2 regions of the Cytobacillus spartinae genome follow, and region 2 is predicted to be linked to the other one. Evidence: predicted binding sites of a transcription regulator. Region 2 holds the regulator's gene; the other holds the start of a gene.
What was found. The regulator NrdR, encoded in region 2, represses ribonucleotide reductase genes. The targets are predictions, from matches to a motif close to AACACNATATATNGTGTT.
Positions count from the first base shown of each region.

Region 1: ACFYKX_RS18055 (vitamin B12-dependent ribonucleotide reductase) is a predicted target of NrdR. The motif match lies at 1,978-1,995, and genes of this name have one in related genera.

Region 1 is NZ_JBIACK010000010.1:41,054-46,418, reverse strand. Features, by position in the region: gene ACFYKX_RS18055 (vitamin B12-dependent ribonucleotide reductase) at 1-1,830, opposite strand, end outside; gene ACFYKX_RS18050 (lipoate--protein ligase family protein) at 2,198-3,034, opposite strand; gene ACFYKX_RS18045 (rhodanese-like domain-containing protein) at 3,207-3,590, shown strand; gene ACFYKX_RS18040 (hypothetical protein) at 3,627-4,205, opposite strand; gene gcvPB (aminomethyl-transferring glycine dehydrogenase subunit GcvPB) at 4,312-5,365, opposite strand, start outside.
Region 2 is NZ_JBIACK010000019.1:30,778-36,142, reverse strand. Features, by position in the region: gene dnaI (primosomal protein DnaI) at 131-1,060, opposite strand; gene ACFYKX_RS24600 (replication initiation and membrane attachment family protein) at 1,068-2,474, opposite strand; gene nrdR (transcriptional regulator NrdR) at 2,641-3,099, opposite strand; gene speD (adenosylmethionine decarboxylase) at 3,335-3,715, opposite strand; gene ACFYKX_RS24585 (glyceraldehyde-3-phosphate dehydrogenase) at 4,143-5,171, opposite strand.

The sequences.
Region 1 (5,365 bases), on a different contig from region 2:
GCTCGCTTCTGGAGTTTCTCCATTTAAGAATGGGAAGCTTCCTTTTTCTTTTGCTAATTCTACCGAAGCACGATAAGCAGTGGTAGCGATTGTTTCAAATACGCGATCAACAAGTTCGTTCCCTTCTGGAGAACCATATTCCGTCTCACAGTAGATGAGAAGATCATGAAGACCCATAACCCCTAATCCAACACGTCTTTCTCCTAGGGCTTGTTTTTTATTAGCTTCTAAGAAGTATGGTGTTGCATCAATAACGTTATCTTGCATACGTACGCCAACTTCTACTGTCTTTCTAAGCTTAGCAAAGTCAACTGTTTTCGTTTCTTTATCAGCCATCTCAGCTAGGTTTACCGCTGCAAGGTTACAAACGGAATATGGTGCGAGAGGTTGTTCTCCACATGGATTTGTTGCAACAACTTGTTGACCGTAGCTCTTCGCGTTAGTCATGTCGTTGGCATTATCAATAAAGAAAATACCTGGTTCAGCTGAGTATGTTGCACAGATATTGATTAAATTCCATAATTCCTTGGCTTTAATCTTTCTGTAAACGCGAACTTTATGACCCATCTTTTCCCATTCACGTACATCTCCGACTTTGCTCCATTCTTCATTGTAGTGCTTCATCTCTTCAGCATCATAACTTTCCACATCAGGGAATCTTAACTCATATTCCTCGTCATTCTCAACAGCATCCATAAACTCTTTTGTTAAGCAAACTGAGATATTGGCCCCTGTTAAAAACTCAGAATTATGAACGGAGAAATTTCCACCAACAGTTAATTTTTCTTCGGCATCTGCAATAATCTTATCAGAGAAACCCCCATAACCAGGAATATGTTTGTAGTTAATAATTCCTTGGTACATTAATTTTTCTTGCTCTGTTAGAGGAGTAAATTTAAGCTTTTCTTTTGCGTATTTCTTAATAGTGTCATCATTTGTATTTTCAAGCAAGAATCTTAGAATTCTTGGATTTTGCATTTTTGAAATAATGAATTCAATAATATCTGGATGCCAATCTGCTAGCATGATCATTTGAGCTCCACGTCTTGATCCACCTTGCTCAACTAAATGAGTCAATTTCGCTATGTCATCCAACCATGAAACCGAACCAGAAGATTTGCCATTTACACCTTTTGCTAAAGTGTTACGTGGTCTTAATGTTGAACCATTTGTTCCAACTCCACCACCGCGGCTCATAATCTCCATAACTTGTTTACGGTGTTCAGAAATTCCTTCACGCGAATCTTGTACAAAAGGCATTACGTAGCAGTTGAAGTATGTAACGTCTGTATCTGCTCCAGCCCCATATAGTACTCGTCCAGCAGGAACGAAGTTTAAGTTAACTAATTCTTGATAGAATTTTTGGAACCATTCTTGTCTTTTTTCTTCTGTCTTCTCAACCGATGCTAAGCCTGTTGCGTTGCGTTTCGCAATTTGTTCGTAAAATAGCTCTAGCGGTTTTTCAATAACATCTAATGAACGTCGAATAACTCCCGTGCTTCCTTCTTCACCATCTAGAACCCCGCGGAATTCTTCGTCTACAAGAACCTTGGCATTCTTTTGTTCCCAGTCAATTTCTAGAATATATCCTAACCCTCTAGCCGGGAACTTTGGATCTTCCTTAATGGTTAGTACAACAAAATCTCCATTAGATAATGTAAGTTTCTCTGTATCTTTGAAAGTGTAGCGATCGAGCATTACTAATCGTGAAACACCTTTGTGGGTAATTTTCATATCAGGGGTAATCGGATGAACTTGAGGGAACAATCGGATGTCCTTATTCAATCTTTCAACATCAATATTCATTTTTTGTCCAAACGCAACAGACATAAACACAACTCCTTTAAATATCATTACATCTTTTCTAATCTATTTTTTAAAGATCAATTAGTAGAATCTAGTTGTTTTTTAAAAGTAACCTAAAGTTACCATACAAAAAAACGAAAATCAATATATAGTGTTATAAATATTTTCGACAATACTATATATTGTGTTTTATTCAGTGTAAATTAATTTTGTCAAACGTAAGAAAAACTAAAAATAAGAGAAAACTAGAGTTAAAGATAGATTATCAGCAGTTATCGATAAATTTTAACAAATTTCGAGCCTTGCACTTTTGACTAATAGGCCAAAAGTTTTATGGTAAATTTTTCTTATTAGTCAGATTAGAAACAAAAAAAAGGCGCCGCCTACGCCTCTACCTTTTGTAATTCCATTCATCATTTTCATATCTATCTTTTGCAAGATTCTCCACATAGTTCAACTCTTCTATTGAAAGCTCATACGGTTCCAATTCAATATTAAGACCCTTTTCAAAACCAATCTTGAAAGCTTCCTTCGCTTCAGCAATCCCAATTTGCCTTTGACTAACTTCATTAATGGCAACTGCTTTATTTTTGAAAGCCTTTTGCATTCTCTCCTTAACTCGTTCGTTAGGATAATTAAATAAGCTGAAAAGTTTATCCTCGTCTATATCTAGTAGAATAGAGCCATGTTGTAAGATTACGCCCTTTTGCCTTGTTTGCGCACTTCCCGCTACCTTTCTCCCCTCTACTACAAGTTCATACCAGCTTGGTGCATCAAAACAAACAGCTGAGCGAGGATTCTTTAGGGAATTCTTTTCTTCATCTGTTCGCGGTACAGCAAAATATGCCTCTAGACCTAAATGATGAAAGCCTTTTAAAATACCCTCAGAAATAACTCGGTATGCTTCCGTAACCGTTTTTGGCATTTCAGGATGATCTTCCGAAACGATAACGCTATATGTTAATTCATGCTCATGAAGGACTCCTCTTCCTCCTGTTGGTCGGCGTACAAAACCTAACCCATGCTTTCGAACAGCATCCATATTAATTTCTTTCTCTACTTTTTGAAAGTATCCAATCGATAGTGTCGCAGGATTCCAGCCATAAAAACGAATCACTGGCGGTATTTTACCCTCACTATGCCATTCTAATAATGCTTCATCTAGAGCCATATTAAAAGAAGGAGAACCCTCTCCTGAATCAATAAATCTCCATGTTTCTTTTTTCATATAAAAACCTCATTCTAATATTGTTAAATTCATGACGCTTTTTAGTCTATCAAATCTATAAAAAAAAACAAAGCAACTTATCCTTTTAAAAAATTGCTATATTTTCTTTACTACACATAGTAAAGACCGATATAATATTACTTGCTTAGCAACTGCGAAAGGAGAAATTACATTGGATACATTATATTTTCTACTAATCGTTTTAGGTGGTATCATAGCCTATTCAGTTATTACTTTCCTATATCAACGAAGAATTGTAAAAACTCTTAATGAGGAGCAATTCCGTGAAGGATATCGTAAGGCCCAACTAATTGATGTACGTGAACCAAACGAATTTGACGCTGGGCATATTTTAGGAGCAAGAAACATTCCTATGTCCCAAATGAAAATGCGTTTAAAAGAAATACGACCTGATAAGCCTGTATACTTATATTGTCAAAGTGGACTTAGAAGTGGTCGTGCAGCCCAGCTTCTAAACAGAAAAGGATATAAAGACCTTTCACACTTACAAGGTGGCTTTAAAAAATGGGGCGGAAAAATTAAAACAAAAAAATAAACTAGGTTAGCCCTTGTTCACTAGAACAGGGGCTTTCTAGTTGATTGTGTAGTCCCTTGCTTCTTTTTGCGATAGAAACGGGTAAGCACATAGAATCGTTAAACTAGTTAGGAAAATAAATAAGTGTCCATTAAAAAAGAGGCTTGTCGTATATGCGTTAATCCAAGGTAATTCGTGTATAGTTGAACCCGGTTGTTCAGGAGTTCCCCCTAGAGTGGAAAACAGTTCGGAACTCTTGTTTATCAGCTCCATGATAGAAAAGACTGAAGTAAATAACAAGACGGGGACAATGACAGGCTTATATTTTTTCACTAGTAATAGGAATTCCTTCGCAAATAAAAACAATGATGTCATATATATAGCTAAGACCATCATTAACGGACTAACTAAATAAAGGGCCGCATTTTGATTACTAGCCAGTTTTTGAATAGGTTGCAATGTTAAATCGTCTATAATTAGCATAATAAAGAGAATGAGAATGACTAGACCAATAATATGAGAGAACTTGTAGAGTAACGGCTGATCATTTCCTAAGAAAAGATTCAAGAAATACCGAAAAGGCTTAATTAACAAGAAGAAACAAGCTAACATAATCGCAATCATATACCCATCCAATTTATTCTCCTCCTTAATTCAAAAGTCCTTACCAATATTATATCCAATAATTAGCTTAAAAACATAAAAAGGCTCTACACAATTATAGTGCAGAACCTTTAAACTATTATGCTTGGTAACGTAGAATCGGCTTACGAGCGGCTGTTGTCTCGTCTAAGCGTCCAATAACCGTAGTATGTGGAGCTTCTTGGACGATTTCTGGATTCTCTTCCGCTTCTTTAGCAATTTGAATCATTGCATCAATGAATGCATCAAGAGTTTCTTTAGATTCCGTTTCAGTTGGTTCAATCATAATACATTCTTCCACATTTAGTGGGAAGTAAATTGTTGGTGGGTGGTAACCAAAGTCAAGTAATCGTTTAGCAATATCTAACGTACGAACACCTAACTTCTTCTGACGCTTACCACTTAATACAAATTCATGCTTACAATGTCTATCGAAAGGAAGATCAAAATGAGGAGCTAATCTTCTCATCATATAGTTCGCATTTAATACGGCATATTCTGTAACGGCCTTCAAACCATCTGGACCCATTGTACGAATGTACGTATACGCACGAACATTGATACCAAAGTTTCCGTAATAAGGTTTTACTCTTCCAATTGATTGTGGACGATCGTAATCTAATACATACTCATCTCCACGTTTAGCAACGATTGGTTTTGGTAGGAAAGGAATTAAATCTTCTTTAACACCTACAGGTCCAGAACCAGGTCCGCCCCCTCCGTGAGGTCCAGTAAAGGTTTTGTGTAAGTTTAAGTGAACAACATCAAATCCCATGTCTCCAGGACGAGCTTTTGATAGTACTGCATTTAGGTTCGCTCCATCATAATAAAGCTTTCCACCTGCTCCGTGAACGATTTCAGCCATCTCTAGGATGTTCTCTTCGAATAAACCTAATGTATTAGGATTCGTCAACATTAATGCAGCTGTATCTTCTCCTACTACACTACGTAAATCTTCTAAGTCTACTAGACCGTTCTCGTCTGACTTAACCGTAATCGTCTCAAATCCAGCAACTGTTGCTGATGCAGGGTTTGTTCCATGAGCAGAGTCCGGAACAATTACTTTTGTACGTTTTGTATCTCCGTTTGCCTCATGGTATGCACGGATCATCATTAATCCAGTCCATTCTCCGTGTGCACCTGCAGCAGGCTGA
Region 2 (5,365 bases):
ACAAATTAGAAGTATCGCCCAAAAACTACTTTTTCTTTTTTCGTAAAATGAGTTAGTAGGGGAAAAATTCAAAAGACATTTACGCAATGAAAAACCCGTCAAGCTAATGCTCAACGGGTTCTTTGCTACTCTATTTTCTTCTGTTTGGTCCTTCTACTAAAACTGGAATCGTCAAAAATTTTATTCGTTCCATGATTCTAGCAGCTTTTATTTCTTCCTCCTCACCGCGCTGACTATAGGTGAGATGATGTTGCAAGTCTTGAAAATTGAAGTTTGAGCTTATAAAAGTAGGCAATTCCTCCATCATTCTAAATTGAAGGATCGTTCCTAGAATTTCGTCTCTTGCCCAGCTACTCATTGTCTCGGCACCTAAATCATCTAGCATTAATATGGGCGCTTTTTTTATGAGGTCCAATTTAACGTTTAAGTTATTGTCACCGATTGAATTTTTCATCTCTCTAAAAAATTCAGGTACATATACAATTAGTGAAGCTACTTGCTTTTTCGCTAATTCATTCGCAATGGCACCTAACAGAAAGGATTTACCTGTACCAAAGGCTCCGTGTAAATAAAGACCTTTCTGCTTTTCTTCTGAAGAATAGTTCCTGACAAAGTCTTTGGCGTACTGAATTGCCTTTATTCGGCCTTTATCAATTTCTATATCTCCAAGAGAAGCTTTAAGGATTTCCTTAGGCACATAGATACTATTAATCAAACGCTCCTGCTTCTTCCTCTCATCCGATACAACTTTTCGAGGGCATTTTTCATAATAAATATCAATCGAATTACCACTTACCGTCAATAAAGGGGTATAACCTTGAAGCATATTCTTACAGCTTTCTAAGCTTGTACAACCTTCACACTCTTTACTTTGCGAGATATACTCATTCAGTTTATTCAAACTTTTGTCAACCATATTACTAGTAATGACTTCTTTATTTTTACTTAGAAAATCTTTTACATATGGATCATTAATGATATTTCTCTTTAGGGTTTCATAACGACTTTGAAAGTCCTTGCTATTAGCTAGTCTTCTTATTGTTTCATCAATTTTCTTCATACACAGTTCACCTCTCCTTCTTAAACTCTTTTAACTCTTCCTCTAGTTTTCGTTTCTCTAATTCAAAATCAAAGGTATCTTCACTATTCGAAGCCTCAATATTTGATGCCTCATCCTTCTGATTTTTGTACCAATCCGGAATAGCTTCTTTTCTAACAGATTTTTTGTTCCCATAGCTCGCCTTAGAAGGTCGATTTGTCCAGTCTTGGTATTTCTGATTTTCACTTCTAGCTAATTCCATAGCCTCTTTGGCTGTGACAATTTTCTTCCGCGCCCAATGACTAGCAATCTTTTGGAGGTAAGCTCGCGTTAGTTTCATATCATTCTTAATCAATGCATATTCAATCAAAACATTCGTAACACCAGGTGTTAATTTTTGTTTGTCCATAATCTCTTCAATAATATTTAAATCTCCTACGGATGGCTCGGCTCCACCTGATAGCTTTATCAACAACTGTCTAGGAGATGTAGTTTCTAGATAGTAAACATGTTCTTCTTCTTCGTTTTTAGGTGCCTCTTGCAAAGAATTCAAAATGGGTGGCTGGATTTTATCCACTAAGGATGGAAGTTTATTTTGGTTATGCACTTGATACCAATTTCTAACGATAATACGCAACTCATCGACTTTAACCTGTTCACTGCTAGGATCAAACGCATCTAAAACCATATTTTTCATTTGTACAGCATCTACTCCATAGACAAATGATAAAATGCCGATAGCTCTTTTTAGTTTAGGAGTAAACATTTCCGCTGGTATCATACTTGAGTTTTTTATAATAAAATCAATATCAATAAACGATTCTGCATTTTTCGTAATATCCGGGGTATTCCCTCTCCCCACTAACTGCATGTCCTCACTCTCTAATGCTTGTTCTGATTTCATGCTCTCTTGCAATGCATCTGGAGAAATAGACTCATAAACTTCTTCGAACGCTTTTGTTTCTTCACTAAAGCTCGACTTGGAGACCACTTTTTCACTGAAAGCTTTCTTTAGACGTAAATATTGGGTTTCCCCTATTTTTCGATATAGATATATATTTAACAATCCATCGTTAAAAAAGTCCTCAGGTGAAGCAGGTGGTTGTAATTCATAGATAAACAACCGCTCCCCCTCTGTTTCTTTCACATAGGTCTTGAGCAAACCGATACCTTCTAACCTAAGCCTTGCTGCATATATATCTTTTAAATTAATGCTAGTCATGGTCATAAGGTTACGATGTGTAAAAGCAGATGAGGAAGCAAGTCTATTTTCTTCTAACTCACACCAGAGAGTCATATACAAGCCAGAAGAATCTAACCCTACTAGTGGCTGGTATAAAGATATTAAGACTCTCCTATCATAATCGTGTAGAAGACCATTGGCTGAAACTACATAACGATCCCCCGGCTGAAGCTTTTGCCAATGTTGGGTCATAACGTTCAAACCTTTCCTCTTGAAATACTTTAAATAAAAACAAAAATTGTCATGAATAAAAATGGTAAAGTTCTCTTTGTTCCTTTATATTCGCCCACCTACAAAAAAAAGCCAAAGCTTTACCTTTAGCCTTTATCAATCCTGGTATGATTAATTAGTAACTTTTTTATAATTCTTTTTTTAATAACTCTTTCAATTCATCAATAAAAACATTAATATCCTTAAATTGACGATATACGGATGCAAATCTTACATAGGCAACCTCATCAATTTTTGCTAAACGGTCCATGACCATCTCTCCGACAACCTCGCTCTTTATTTCAGAAACACCATTGCTGCGGAGTTCTTTTTCTACTTCCGAGGTGATGTCCTCAAGTTCCTTTAAAGCAACAGGTCGTTTCTCACATGCTTTAATAAGACCTCTTAGAATTTTATCTCGGTTAAATTCTTCACGAGTTCCTTCTTTCTTCACCACTATTAATGGTATTTCTTCAACCTTTTCAAACGTGGTAAAGCGAAAAGAGCATCTCTCACATTCTCTTCTACGACGGATAGACCGTGAGTCATCCACAGGACGGGAATCAAGTACACGGGTACTGTTATTTTGACAAGAAGGACATTTCATACAATCAGCTCCGATTCCGGTTTAAAAATCCACGTAATCCTATTCAATCATCTACTAATATCTTATATAAAAGCGAATGTGAGTACAAGTCTTGTCTACTTTGCTTTTATGTGAATTTTTAATACGTAGAAATTCACCCGTTCGTTTATGTATATATAGATGAGTTATTTTACAAAATAAAAAAGAGGTGTATAGACATACACCTCTCGGTTTTAATTTTAATTGATAACAAGTATTATAGAGCTTTAGCTTGTGCTTGCTTAACTTGAACTGGACCCATACCGCGTGGAATTTCGATGTTCTCACGAGTTTGTGCACCTAATGCTTCTGCGATATAATCTGCAGCAATATTAGGATCCATGTCTCCGCATGTATAAACATCAATACTTGCATAACCATGTTCTGGGAAGCTGTGAATCGTTAAATGTGATTCTGAAATAATTACTACTCCACTTACACCTTGTGGTGCAAATTTGTGGAAAGCTACCTCGCGGATTTCTGCACCAGATTTTAATGCAGCATCAGCAAAAATTCTTTCAATTTGATCTAGATCATTTAACTTTTCGAAATCGCAACCCCACAATTCTGAGATAACATGACGACCCATTGTTTCCATATTCAAATTTCCCCCTTTAACCATTTTTACTACTATTACTGAACTTCCCTATTTTTCTGGATTATAACTACCACGGGGGAAAGTTAGTCCAGAGAGGTCCTAACCCTTTAAGTAGATATACTTTCCAAATTTCAAGAAGTTCACGAGGAATAGTATACTTTGTTTATATTTTTTTTGCAACACATCGAATAAAATTTTTTTTGTAAAATATTTAGTTAAAGGGTGAACCCAAGCTTGTAGCTAAATAGACAAGAAAAACTCCCGAAATACTTTTTCTAAAGGGGAATACATGAATAGACTTTACTCATAGCAATACGTTTATCCTTAATTCGAACGGGCAATATATAACATTTTATTTTAGAAAAAATAGTCACGGAAAAAAGGCTTACAAACCTCGAGAGGTTTATAAGCCTTTTTGGAAATGTTATCAAACATTTACCGTTGTTTTATTAAAAAGCTCTTGAGCAACAAATTTCGTTAAGTCTACTACACGGCAAGAATAACCCCACTCGTTATCATACCAAGCCAATACTTTTACTTTGTTTGCACCAATAACCATTGTAGATAACCCATCAATAATAGCTGAGTGCGGATTTGTATTAAAATCAATTGAAACTAATGGCTCATCTGTAATATCAAGAACGCCATGTAATGAACCTTGCGCTGCAGTAGTGAATGCATCATTAATTTCATCAATTGTCACTTCTCTTTTTAAATCAACCACTAGATCAACTAATGATACGTTTGAAGTTGGAACACGTAACGCCATTCCATGTAATTTTCCTTTTAGTTCAGGTAATACTAAAGTTAACGCTTTAGCTGCACCAGTCGATGTAGGAATAATGGATTGAGCACATGCACGAGCTCTGCGTAAATCCTTATGAGGATTATCAATATTGTTCTGATCATTTGTGTATGCGTGAACAGTTGTCATTAATCCATTTTCAATACCGAATTGATCATTTAATACTTTTGCTACTGGAGCTAAGCAATTCGTTGTACAAGACGCATTTGAAATCACATCATGCTCTTCAATATTTAATGCGCTTTCATTTACACCCATAACAATCGTTACATCTTCATTTTTACCAGGTGCCGTTAAGATTACTTTTTTAGCACCAGCAACAAGATGAAGACTAGCTTTGTCACGAGAATTAAATTTACCAGTCGCTTCGATTACGATATCTATATTAAGTTCTTTCCAAGGAAGTTCTTCAGGATTACGGTTACTTAGTAACTTTACACGCTCCCCATTAACAACAAGAGCTCCGTCTTCAGCAACCACTTCACCATCAAACTTTCCGTGATTTGTGTCATACTTTATTAAATGTGCCAACGTTTCTGCAGGATAGCTTGCATTAATGGCAACGATTTCTAAGTTTTCTTCAAGAATGGCCTTTCTAAATACCATTCGTCCAATTCTACCAAATCCGTTAATCGCAATTTTAGCCTTCATTATACGGCTCCCTCCGGATAAATGTTATACTTAATAAACTTACTGTTACAATTAGTATAACATATTGGTATAGATTTGTGATGATTAATTTGCTGATTTTTAAATGTTTAACAATTCTGAACTCATTCTAACTTTAAAAGTGTGCTAATAGGCTAAAACTAAATGATATCTACTAATTACAACAAAAAAAGAGG